4 regions of the Abyssicoccus albus genome follow, and region 1 is predicted to be linked to each of the others. Evidence: riboswitches for the same ligand, from Rfam matches in the RefSeq annotation. Region 1 holds a riboswitch; each other region holds the start of a gene.
What was found. Region 1 has a riboswitch for thiamine pyrophosphate ahead of tenA (thiaminase II). Riboswitches for the same ligand answer to the same signal wherever they lie in the genome.
Positions count from the first base shown of each region.

Region 2: it holds a riboswitch for thiamine pyrophosphate, as region 1 does, so the genes downstream of both, tenA (thiaminase II) here and tenA (thiaminase II) in region 1, are expected to answer to the same signal.
Region 3: it holds a riboswitch for thiamine pyrophosphate, as region 1 does, so the genes downstream of both, EDD62_RS05810 (3-oxoacyl-ACP reductase) here and tenA (thiaminase II) in region 1, are expected to answer to the same signal.
Region 4: it holds a riboswitch for thiamine pyrophosphate, as region 1 does, so the genes downstream of both, EDD62_RS05495 (thiamine phosphate synthase) here and tenA (thiaminase II) in region 1, are expected to answer to the same signal.

Region 1 is NZ_RKRK01000003.1:271,454-274,673, forward strand. It holds gene dhaK (dihydroxyacetone kinase subunit DhaK) at 1-117, opposite strand, end outside; gene EDD62_RS06535 (pyridoxamine 5'-phosphate oxidase family protein) at 431-943, shown strand; gene tenA (thiaminase II) at 973-1,641, opposite strand; TPP riboswitch at 1,684-1,782, opposite strand; gene EDD62_RS06545 (ABC transporter ATP-binding protein) at 1,820-2,833, opposite strand; gene EDD62_RS06550 (ABC transporter permease) at 2,833-3,220, opposite strand, start outside.
Region 2 is NZ_RKRK01000003.1:28,885-32,104, forward strand. It holds gene thiM (hydroxyethylthiazole kinase) at 1-84, opposite strand, end outside; gene thiD (bifunctional hydroxymethylpyrimidine kinase/phosphomethylpyrimidine kinase) at 174-980, opposite strand; gene tenA (thiaminase II) at 970-1,665, opposite strand; TPP riboswitch at 1,800-1,898, opposite strand; gene EDD62_RS05240 (3D domain-containing protein) at 2,017-3,123, opposite strand.
Region 3 is NZ_RKRK01000003.1:138,782-142,001, reverse strand. It holds gene EDD62_RS05815 (LLM class flavin-dependent oxidoreductase) at 1-720, opposite strand, end outside; gene EDD62_RS05810 (3-oxoacyl-ACP reductase) at 730-1,479, opposite strand; TPP riboswitch at 1,576-1,681, opposite strand; gene EDD62_RS05805 (aminoacyltransferase) at 1,817-3,055, shown strand.
Region 4 is NZ_RKRK01000003.1:74,893-78,112, forward strand. It holds gene EDD62_RS05485 (acyltransferase family protein) at 1-890, shown strand, start outside; gene EDD62_RS05490 (HesB/YadR/YfhF family protein) at 962-1,249, opposite strand; TPP riboswitch at 1,474-1,581, shown strand; gene EDD62_RS05495 (thiamine phosphate synthase) at 1,740-2,294, shown strand; gene EDD62_RS05500 (NAD(P)/FAD-dependent oxidoreductase) at 2,272-3,220, shown strand, end outside.

The DNA.
Region 1 (3,220 bases):
CTTCTCTTTACGAACAACAACTGTGTCTTCGATGATCTCAATATCACTATTTGCTAGTTTCAATCCCTCTAACATGTCACTTAAAACTGAAGTACGGTCTTTGATTAATTTTTTCATTGAAATCACTCCTTTTTATTATATATCTATATTGTACTCCTATTTTCAAATAATTAAAAAAGATATCATGGTTTTATAGACTTGTTCACAATATGTTCAATATCATTATGGTGCGCGTATTTCCAGTTTGCGCGCACCATATACTTGAAAACCACCAATTCCTTCATTATGGTGCGCGTATTTTCTATTTGCGCGCACCATATCCTTGAAAATCACCAATTCCTTCATTATGGTGCGCATATTTCCAATTTGCGCGCACCATATTTCAATCAGTGCCGATTTCTGTCATAATAAAATAAAAAGGAGTCTCACGATGTTCATCAACAACCAACTTAAGTCATTAAGATTATCTCAAACTTCATACCCAACACTACCTGATGAATACCCTTCTAATCCTTTCGACCTTTTCGAGCAGTGGTTAACAGATGCGGTCCACAAAGAAACCGAAGGGAATACGTTAGTTTTATCAACACAACACGACGGGACCGTCGATTCTCGTATCGTACTTTTGAAAGCGATCCATAATGAATCTCTCTTTATCGAGAGTCGAACGGCGCGTCGAAAGGTTGATCAACTTCGTCAACACAATCAAGTGGCTGTGAATTTTTATTGGCCGGTGACGGGTCGACAAGTGAGAATTCAAGGGATCGCTTCGTTTGAATATCCCGAACAAATCAATGACTATCTAGATGCTTCAACACGTGATGATTTAACTGTAGTCCAGATCAAACCAACGCGTTATGAATTTTATCAAAGTCTGACTGAAGGTGGGTTCAAACGGTTTGAATATACGAATCCAACAGATTGGACAATCCATACATTATAAAAGCCGAGGTCATAAACCTCGGCTTTTTTTCATCCTTTAGCAACAGGCCACTCTTCTAACGTTTCACACATCTCCCAGAACATATATTCATAATAACTCGTCTTCACAATGATCTCCTCAAGTTCAGCGAGTTCACGTTCAGGTTTCCCTGCTGTCAGTTGATCCATTAACTCAATGGCACTATTCGTCAATTCAGTAAAATCATCGCCTGAATACATCTCAATCCATTGAGCATAACGATTCCCTTCCACTGATTGTTCCGCTAAAGATTTTCCGATATAATTATAACTCCACGCACACGCTAACAACGCCGCCACGACATGCTCAGGACCACCCCGTTGAGCGTGATTCAACATATAACTCGTATACGCTGTATTCACCGCCGCAGCATCTGTTGCTTCTAACGTCTCTTCACTAATTCCGAATTCAAGCGCAAACTTTCGATGTAAATCCATCTCCATAAACAAAGTGCCATGCAGTAATTCACTAAACATCCCCATCGTCTTCAAATCACGCGCTTTACTACTCCCAATCGCCATTAACTTGGCATACTCAATTAAGTACACATAATCTTGCTTCAGCCAATGTTTAAACTTCTCCTCATCTAAAGATCCGTCACCTAATCCTTTGACGAAAGGATGTTCTAAGTACGATGACCAAATCGGTTCAACACGTTTCCAAATACGTTCAGTAAACATATACTTCTCCTCCTATAAAAAAATACCTATACACGTAGGTATAGGTATGAAGACCCACTTCCCTACGCTGGTGTTAATCAATCAGGTTCAAAGGGTCGGAACATATCCTCTCAGCACAATTGTGCACCCCTAGTGTATAGGTTGTATTTGATTTATGTACATTATAACATACATTTCATCATTTCATATTCACATATATAATATCATTCATTTGGGACCTATGATCGTGTGTCATCACTTTCAGTCTTCCTTGATCAGTTTCCACCGTATATTCATAGGAACCACCTTCGAATAAAATATTGACAACTTCTCCTTTAATTCCATGATTGTCATTTAACGATAACTCATGTGGCTTAAGAGGGATAATACCTTCTTCTTTAAAGTGTTGCGTCACTTCCTTATGCCAGTGCATTCCATTCACTTCAAAATGATTATCATTCCATTCACCATGGATTAAATTATGTCCACCAACAAATTCTGCGACAAATGAATTCACTGGATGATTATAAACTTCCTCAGGTGTTCCGACTTGTTCAATTCGTCCCGCATTCATGACAATCACTTTCGTTGCAAGACTTAATGCTTCTGACTGATCATGTGTCACATATAAAAATGATGTTCTTTCTTTATTAAATATTTCTTTTATTTGATAACGTAAGTCTCTCTTTAAATGTGCATCTAAACTACTTAGCGGCTCATCCATCAAAAGCAAGCCTGGCTTAGGAGCAATGGCTCTTGCAATGGACACCCTTTGTTGTTGTCCACCTGACAATTCATGAGGATATCTTTTATGGAAGTCACTTAATCCTACAAGCTTTAAGCAATGTTCGATGCGTTCCTTTCGTTGTGAATCATTCAATTTAGATGTAAATTGATGATTTTTCAAAGGATATTCCACATGCTTACTTACGTTCATATGAGGCCACAGTGCGAATTGTTGGAATACCATCGATAGATTTCGTTTATTCGGTGGTATCGTCTTATGAACACTTGCAACGACTTGTTCATCCATCATAATGTCACCATCACTCAACGGTTCAAAGCCTGCAATTAACTTTAATAATGTTGTCTTTCCACATCCTGATGGGCCAATGAGCACAACAAATTCATCATGATCAATCGTCACATTGATATCATGTAGCACCTGTGTTTGACCGTATTGTTTAGATACATTGATTAATTCCGTTTTCATTATGATAAATCCTTTCTCTTAAACATAGATTGTAATAATAGATACAATAGCCCACCAAGACATAACAAGATAATGACAATGACTGAAAATGCACTAGAGTATTGCTTATAACCTGCACTTTCAAAGCTAAAAATAACGACCCCTATCGTCTCACTACCACTTGCCCATAAAAGAGCACTCAATGTTAACTCAGTTAAAGCTGTAAACATCATTAATAGTAATCCACCAATCATACCTGAAGTGAGTAATGGTAAAAGGATATTTTTGAATCTTAACAAAATATTATTCCCTGATACACTTGCCGCATGTTCTAAGGAAATATGGATTTGTGAATATGTTGATATTGCACTACGCAATGGCAAAATCGTAAATCTTAAAATATAAGCG
Region 2 (3,220 bases), 240 kb from region 1:
ATGATTTGCTGTCATGTGTGTGACGACACTATTAGTCTGGCATACGACTAATGGATTAACTTGTCTTAATGTATTTAAATTCATTGAATCATTCCTTATTCATTTACTATTAATTCCTCATCACTCATTCAATTTAATTTGCACCTGTTACTATATTTTTATTTATGTTTTATCTATTCGTCATTCGACGAATACGCAAAATGATTCACCGGGCCTCTTCCATGCCCTAACTCTGGTGTATGTTTGATCGCCGCTTCAATATAAGCTTTCGCAATACGTACGGCATCTTCAATATTATGTCCTTTCGCAAGCTCTGATGTAATAACGCTTGAGAATGTACAACCTGTCCCATGTGTATGTTCTGTATCAAAACGCTCCCCATTTAATACGATCATTTCTTGACCTTTAATGAATAAGTAGTCTGTTGCATCTCCTTGTAAGTGACCACCTTTTACAACGACACTTTCACAACCAATCTCTTCAATAAACCGTTTACCACACAATTTAATATCATCAAGTGTCTCAATCTTCATGTTTGTAATTCGTTCTGCTTCTGGAATGTTCGGCGTAACAACTGTTGCATTCGGCAATAATTGATTGACTAATATGTTGACTGTTTCTTCTTCTATTAATGCATCTCCACTTTTGGCAATCATAACGGGATCTGACACATATGGAATATCACCATTTTGAATATAAGGTAGTACCACTTCCATCATATCCTTCGTTGCAATCATGCCTGTCTTAATCGCGTCAGGGGTAATATCATCAAAGACACTGTTCAATTGTGCTTCTATAATATCTAATGGTAAATGGTGTATTTGTTGAACACCGAGTGTATTTTGTGCGATGACACTCGTTGTTACACCCATCCCATAGACACCTCTTGATTGAAATACTTTCATATCAACCGATACACCTGCACCACCCGTTGGATCTGTTCCTGCAATACTTAAAGTTGTCATTAATTTATTGTTCATCGTTATTCCACATCCAATCTTCTTGTTGATAACTCATATTAAAGAACTTACGTTCATGCTCACAACTTTGTAGGAAATTCATCTTTACATCTTCTACTTCATCTTGTGACATCATCTCAGCACTTTGGTCAATCCAATTAAATAAATACTCTAACAGTTCATCCATACCTTCGACATAGAAATCAATCCACTTTAACATCGGATGATTGCTTTCTAATGAATGGTGTTCTTTCATCTTTAATGCAAGTTGTTGATATACATATGGGCAAGGACACATGGCAGCAACCGTGTAAGCAATATCTTCTCTCATATTGACTTGATAATACATATGTTTCACATAATGATCTGCACTCGGATACCAATGGTGGTGTCCTTTAATAATATCTTCATAGCTTTTGCCTACATATTCTGATAAAAAATAATGTGCATCCACTTCACCATTAATGACAAAGTCTATTTGAGATAACAAGAAGTTCATCTCTTCATTCGTATGTGCTTTCGGAACCAATAATGCATAAATTTTAGCGAATTCATTCAAATATTGATGATCAGCACGTAAATAGTGTTCTATACTTCCTTTAGGTGTTGATCCATCTAACATTGATTGAATAAAGTCATCATTATAAATTTGATTGATGATTGGACTCGCTAATGATTTAAGTGACTCACTTAATGATTGTGACATACATATACACTCCTTAAAATTAATAATATAAATTTATATTTCACAAAACTATGTATTTGTTAGCAACAATATATTGAACATATAAAAAACCCACAATGCAGCCCTTGCATGTGGGTATATCGGTGCTTAATCTATCACCTTTAAGCCCACTTCCTTACGCTAGCATTATCTAGTTCAAGTATAAGGGATTGACACTCATCATCTCAGCCGTCACGGCACCCCTAGTGGATTTATTTATTTCTATTGTACGCTTTTGACACGCAACTCGTCAAATAAAAGATAGAGTAAAAAAGAGACTTAAGCTTTATGCTTAAATCTCTTCATATGATAATATCCTTTTAATACTTTATATTAGTTTAAGATTGTTACTGTAGCAGAAGTACGTCCTTTAGAGTAAGCTTCACCTTTTGATCCAACTAAAATATCAATGATATTTCCTTTGATTGCTCCACCAGTATCACCAGCGATCGCTGTGAATGAACCGTATGGTGTAGTCACTTGAACTGTTGAACCTAATGGAATGACACGTGGATCTACTGCAATGACACGCTTACCACCTGCATAGATTGAGTTACGTACGTCAATGCCTGTTGCAGTAATTCCTGAACATCCAGCACATCCTGCAGTATAGTGTGTTGCTGATACACGGATTGTACGTCCGTTAGATACTTGTTGTGCTTTAGCACGTTGTTGTTGTGCTTTTTGTGCTTGAGCACGTTTTTCTGCTGCTTTTTGTTCCGCAGCTTTTTGCGCTGCAATTTTTTCTTGTTGTGCTTGACGAGCCTCTGCTTGTGCTTGACGCTCAGCCGTCGCTTTTTGTTCTGCCGCTTTTTGTTCTGCCGCTTTTTGTTCTGCCGCTTTTTGTTCTGCCGCTTTTTGAGCTGCTACACGTTCAGCTTGTTGCTTTTGTTGCTCAGCTTTTTCTGCTGCTTGTGCATTGTTTTGTGCTTGTTGCTTGATTTCTTGTTTTTCTTCTACTTTTTCAGCTTTGATTTCTTTTTGAGCTGCTGGTTTTGCAACTTGAGGTGCTGCTGGTTGATGTACTTTTTGTTGTACTGGTTTTTGAACAACACTATTCGCTGATTCTTTTTTATCAACGATTAATTTCTCACCTGCAATAATTAAGTCTGATTCTAAATCATTCAATGCTTTTAATTGTTGAACAGTTTTACCGTATTGTTTACCAATTAAGAATAAAGTATCACCTTTTTGAATATCATGGTATTTAACAGCTTCAGAGTCTTCTTTATCTACTACTAATTTTTGATCTACTAAAATTAACTCACTTGATAAGTTATTTAATGATTTTAATGCATCAACTGTTGTGTTGTAGTTTAATGCAAGTTCTGATAAAGTATCACCTTTTTGAACTGTATGTTGAGTATCCGCGTTTACACTTGCTGTAATTCCTGTTGAAAGTAATGCTGCTGTACCTAATGTTAATGCTTGTTTCTTCATAATAAAAATCCTCCTAATAATAATCCTATATTTAATATTCGTTAATTATATGCTTCGTGTTTCTAAAACTTGCTTAATACTTTTATACATACGAGAT
Region 3 (3,220 bases), 130 kb from region 1:
CTTATTCCAACTGACGGAGTATACTGCATCTGCTTGTTCAGCAGCAAGCTTTAATCCTTGATCAGATGCTCCGGCTTGCATCGCAACAGGTTTGCCGTATTTTGAATTCGGTGTTGAAAGTGGTCCTCTGACGTTGAAATGCTCACCTTCATGATTTATTGGTCGAATGTTTTTATGATCAATTATTTGTTCATTTTGTTTATCACAAATGAAATCATCTTCAGACCATGATGTAAATAATTGATTCATCAATTGACCAAACTCTCTAGCTTTCTTATATCTGTCAGCATGGTTTGGAAGATTGTTCATACTATGGTTCATCGCTTCTTCATCAGTCATTGAAGTGACAAGATTCCATCCGGCTCTGCCTTTTGAGATATGTTGTAGTGAAAGCATTTGTCTAGCTGATAAGTATGGATTCATAAATGTCCCTGATATCGTACTGACTAATCCAATGTGTTCTGTCACTTGTGAAATGGCACTCAAATTCACAATAGGGTCTAACCACATTGCAGGCATTACTTGATCGTGTGTTGCGTTGAGTGCTTGGTTATCCGCAAAGAAAATTGTATCGAATTTTCCTCGTTCACATGTCTTAGCTAATTGTTGGTAGTATGATATGTCTCCTAGTCTTTCGATCTGTGAATCAGGCATTTTCCAAGCGGCTAGATGATGCCCAACACCGTAAATCAATATGCCAACATGCATTTGTTTCTTCATAAAAACCTCCTAATTCATCGTCAATCCACCGTCTACTGTAATGTTTTGTCCTGTAACGCCTTTCGCTTCGTCTGATGCTAAGTACGCGACCATATTCGCAACGTCTGTTGGTGTTGTCACTTTACGAAGTGGTGTAGAGTTTGCGATGAGTTCGAATACTTCTGGTGTTGTCACACTTGAAGCATCCGTTGTTTTCAACAATCCGCCGGATACCATGTTAGCACGGATGCCGTGTTGTCCGAGTTCACTGGCAATATTACGCATCATTCCTAACAAACCAGCTTTAGCTGATGTATATTCGTGGTAAGGTACGACTGGGTTTTGGAATAGATTCGTCCCGATACTAATGATTGCACCGTCTTGTTGTTCGATGAATTGATTGATTACGCTTTGACTCACATTGAATGCTGCTTTCATCGTTCCGTCGATTTGTTGTGCATAATCTTCCCATGATAAGTCTTTGAATGACTTCTGAGTCGAAGGATCGAATTTGAACCCAATGAGTGCGTTATTGACCACAACGTCAATTGAACCGAATTGATCGACAGCGGCTTTGACCATTTCATCCACTGCTTCACGATTTGTTACGTCTGCTTGATAAGCTAATGCTTTGTCTTCACCGAACTGTTGCACAAGTTCTTCTGCAGCTGCCTTACTTTTGTTGTAATTAATGACTACGTTGAATCCTTTGTCATGCATGGCTGTCACGATTTCTTTCCCTAATCCTCTTGCACCGCCTGTGACTAATACTGTTTTCATATGTTCTGACTCCTCTATGTTTTATTCCATAAAAAATACACCTTTCACGATAGAAAGATGCACAACAATCAGCATTGTAAATATGTATAGACGGATGCCTAGTGATGTACACTTTCCTACGCTAGTCTGAACTAGATCAGGTTCAAAGGGTTTGAGGACTACCTCATCTCGATTTATACATTAAATACCCCTAGTGTATTTCTTAAGTTAGTTTCAATATACAAATAATTGTATAGTATGTCAAGACAAGTCATTTTATTAGTATTCATGTACAGTTATTTTGTTTACATGTATAATGAGACGTAATAAAAATTTTAGTCATGAAGTGGGGATATATTTGAAGTTTTGTGAGTTAACGGTTAAAGAATATGATGGATTTGTAAATAATCATCTGAGTCATTATACACAGATGGGTCGTCATTATATGTATAGAGTGAATCACGATATGGAAGTATATCTTGTCGGGGTAAAAAAAGACGGTGAGGTTATTGCTGCGAGCTTGATAAATAGTGCTCACATTATGAGATTTTTTAAGTTTTTTTATTTGCAACGTGGTCCGGTAATGGATTATCAAGATGAATCAGTGGTGCAGTGCTTTTATGATGGGTTGACGGCATTTGCTAAAGAGAAAAAAGCAGTTTATGTATTATCAGATCCTTATATTGTACATCAGGTAAGAGATCATGATGGGAATATACTGGAATCTAAAAATACTAATCAATTTCTTCAACAAATGAAGTCATTAGGCTATCATCACCAAGGATTCCATGTTGGATATTCAATGAAGTATCAAGCGAGATGGTTATCTGTTTTGGACATTCAAGATAAATCATTAGATGATATCTTGCAAGATATGGATTACAATACGCGACGGAGTATTAAACAGACGTATAAAATGGGTGTTCAGATGAGAGACTTATCTCTTGATGAGTTTGATCAATTCTTTGAACTGTTTGAAATGGCTGCGGATAAGCACGGATTCGATTATGCAAGTATTGATTACTTTAAGCGACAGGCGAATACGTACGGTGATCAATGTCGTATCGTAATGAGCTATATTAATTTATCGGATTACTTAAATGAATTACAAGAGGAATTGGCTGATGTTGAAGGTGAGTATAATCAATCTAAGCAAGCGTTAGAAGAGAAACCAAATCATAAAAAGTTGAAGAATAAAACAGCTGAACTTGAGATGAGAGTAGGTAAGATTCGAAAGAAAATCGAAGACACTGAAACTTTAAAAGCATCAGACGGTGAAGTATTAAACCTTGCAAGTGCTATGTTCATTCACAACGCGCATGAACTGTATTACTTGTCGAGTGGATCTAATCCCAAGTACAAACAATTCATGGCACCTTACAATATGATGTGGGAAATGATTCAATACGCGAAGGAATTAGGGTTAAAGAGATATAATTTTTACGGTGTGTCAGGTGATTTTTCTGAAGACTCTGATGACTATGGTGTATTGAAGTTTAAGAAAGGCTTTAATCCAGTGGTTCATGAAATGATAGGAGACTTTGAAAAGCCAATTCGACCGATTTTATATAAACTATACAAACTGAAGACTCGATAAAAGCATAAGCTAACACTTATGCTTTTTTTATGGCTTTGTATTCAGAGTATTTGCGAGTTACTCTGAATACGGAGGTAGAGAAGTGCGGAAATCATCTGGTATTCAGAGTATTTGCGATTTACTCTGAATGCGGAGGTCGAGAGGGGCAAAAATGGTCTGGTATTC
Region 4 (3,220 bases), 200 kb from region 1:
TATCTGAAGTCATTTTGTCTCATGCGTATCAAAACCATTTGCCTAAAAATTTTTTTAAGAAACGAATTCAATATATATTAATCCCTTATATTATATTTGGAATAATCGATAGTATACGATTTATTGCGATTGGGTATCATGACGATTTATTCGATTCGTTATGGACGAAGATCATTGAAGGAAAATGGCACGGTTGGTTTGTCATTGTCATATTTAAATATTATATAATCCACTATTTTTGTCATCAGTGGTTACGTAAAATCCCTATGTATATTCCTATCATTAGTACATTTATTATCTCAATGACACATTCAATTTTATTTTTTCACATTGATCAATATTATAATTTTTGGAAAGCAATTTACCCGTTCGAGTCGAAAACAATGCTATTGTGGTGGTTATTTTACTTTGTCTGTGCATATTACATTGGACAACATTATGAGTATTTCATGATGTTCATTCAACAATACTTAATTTGTATTATTTTATTACTCCTAATTGCAATGTTATGGATCACCCACAATTTCTACATTGAAGGTATTACAATTGTGACATCATATCGGTATGATAATATTATCTTTACGGTGTTAATATTTATGTTACTCATATTCAGTTTGAGAATGTTCAGCCATCGTACTTCATCAGGTCAATATAACATAATAAATCACTGTTTCAATTATATTAGTAATCGATCATATTATATTTATTTAAGCCATTTCATCTTGTTATACTTTATTCAAGAAATATTGAACCCGCTAATAGAGTGGCCTATACTATATGTTACCACTTTGTGTAGTATGACTATTATATCAACATTGCTATTGTATTCATTAATAGAAAAACTACCTTATAGTGAATTGATAATTGGAAAGAAGAAAAAGTCGTCTTAAACAGGTTAAGACGACTTTTAATGTTATATAATAATTTAAATTACTAGTTTCTATTTTTTATGTCCTATAAATTACTTATATTCAAACGTTAACATATCTTCCGCTTCATCGTAATCAACATGTAAGTCATGCCCTTTAAAAAACCACATATCACTCTCTTCGATAAAATAAGTTACACCGTTATGTTCTACAGACACTTCAATGTCGACAGCATCTTCAAATCCAAACGCTAAGCTCATCCCTTCTTGCACGGGACTATCTCCATATATTTGAGGGTAGAACCTTACCGTCTGTCCACTTTCAACTTGAACTTCATCTTTAAACCATTGTAATGCTCTATCTGTTATTTTAAATTCCATTGCAGTCACCTCTTCATTTCATTATATCTCATTTTTTTAATGTTTCTTAATATAATGCTTATTCAAACCTTAAGTTATATGAGTAAATTACAAGTACATAAAATTATATGAATCGATGGGTGGATGAATGATTAAATAATTAAATTAAAAATATATAGACACACAATTAACCAATTTAATGAGTTAACAAATATACTTTTTTCCTTTATACTATCATTACAAGAACAAATGACTAGAGGTGCTCATATCATGAGCTGAGATTAACATAATGGTTAGAACTCTTAGAACCTGATACAGTTTATACTGGCGTAGGAAAGTCACTGAAAATCGATTTAATCCATTCACTGACTAACACGTTAGTGGATGGTTTTTTATTTTAGTTAAATATATTTTTCTTTTTGGTTCAATACCTTTTTCTTTTTGATTTTTAGTTTATTATTTTCAAATAACCACGTTTCAGGTCATATAAGTAATTTATAAGGATGATGATATGTTTATTGTCATAACGGAAGGTAACGGGTTACCTACACATGAACTAAAGAGAATGAATGATGTCATTGATATGGTGGATTTCTTTATTATTCGTGAACAATTCACTAATGCGTTGATTCAATCATTATCATCATTCCCAAAAGATAAACTGATTATTCATTCTAATCGTGATGCTGCACAGGCACTGAATGTCGACAGATTACATTTAAAGGATCGACCGATTGATGCGTCACTCACTAGAGATTTTATATTGAGTCAATCAATCCACGATATCAATGGAATTCATCGTGCGCATAAAGCAGGATGCCAGTTTGTATTATATAGCCCAATTTTCATAACGTCATCGAAACCAGATGTAACGCCTAAAGGGATCAATGGACTAAAAGACATTATGGATCAGTCTCCCCTTGACGTCGTTTCACTCGGTGGAGTTAATTTAAATACGATTAAACAGTTAAAAGGTATTTCTCATCATATTGCAGTGAAATCCTTTATCTTTAATGCAACGCTAAAGGAGGTGGAATTACTCTATGAACGATACACACAATTATAAAGTTGCCATCATTGGTGCTGGAATCCTTGGGTTAGCGACTGCTTACGAGCTGACTAAACGAATAAATGGTGAGGATATTATAATATTTGATCAATCATCAGCTGGGCATGGTGCGACGAGAGCATCTGGTGGCATGCTCGGTGCACAAAATGAGTTCACTGAAGATACATCATACTTCAAAGCGGCTATCCAATCACGTGAAATGTATCCAGCATGGGTTGAAGAATTGTCAGCACAAACAGGTTTAACCATTGATATTCACCATAACGGTCTCACTAAAATTGCTTCAACGACTCATGAAGAAAATCTGTTACTAGAACAGTATAACTTTCTAAAACAATCTGACATTACGGTTAAAATAACTGACTGTTTGGAAGCACCGAATGCGATGCGTGCTATCCATATCCCAAAAGATGGCGCAGTCAATGTCCATCAATTAACGGATGCACTTGTCAAAGCGATTGAGCTCAATGGTGTAACTTTAAAAGAACATACAAAGGTTGAACAGATTGACCAGTTAACAGTATATACCGAAGATGCATCATATGATGTTGACCATATAACGCTCACAGTTGGAAGTTACGGAAAGACCCTATTAAAAAATTATGCCATGGATCAATATGATACAGTTTTTGGTGAGAGTGTATTAATCAGTCATCCAACATTGAACCTGGATAAAACATTATTCCATCAAGATGGTACTTATGTCGTCCCTAAAGGGAATGAAACCTACTTAATTGGTGCAACAAGTGTTTTAGATGATACAACATTCAATTCACAGCGTGTTCAAACACTACTTGACCAAGCTGTTGCTCATTATCCAATGCTCGAAGGATATTCTATTATCGAATATCAATCAGGTCATCGTTCAAAACGTCATGGCGACGATCCTTTTTATAACTTAATACCTGGTGTTGATCATATGA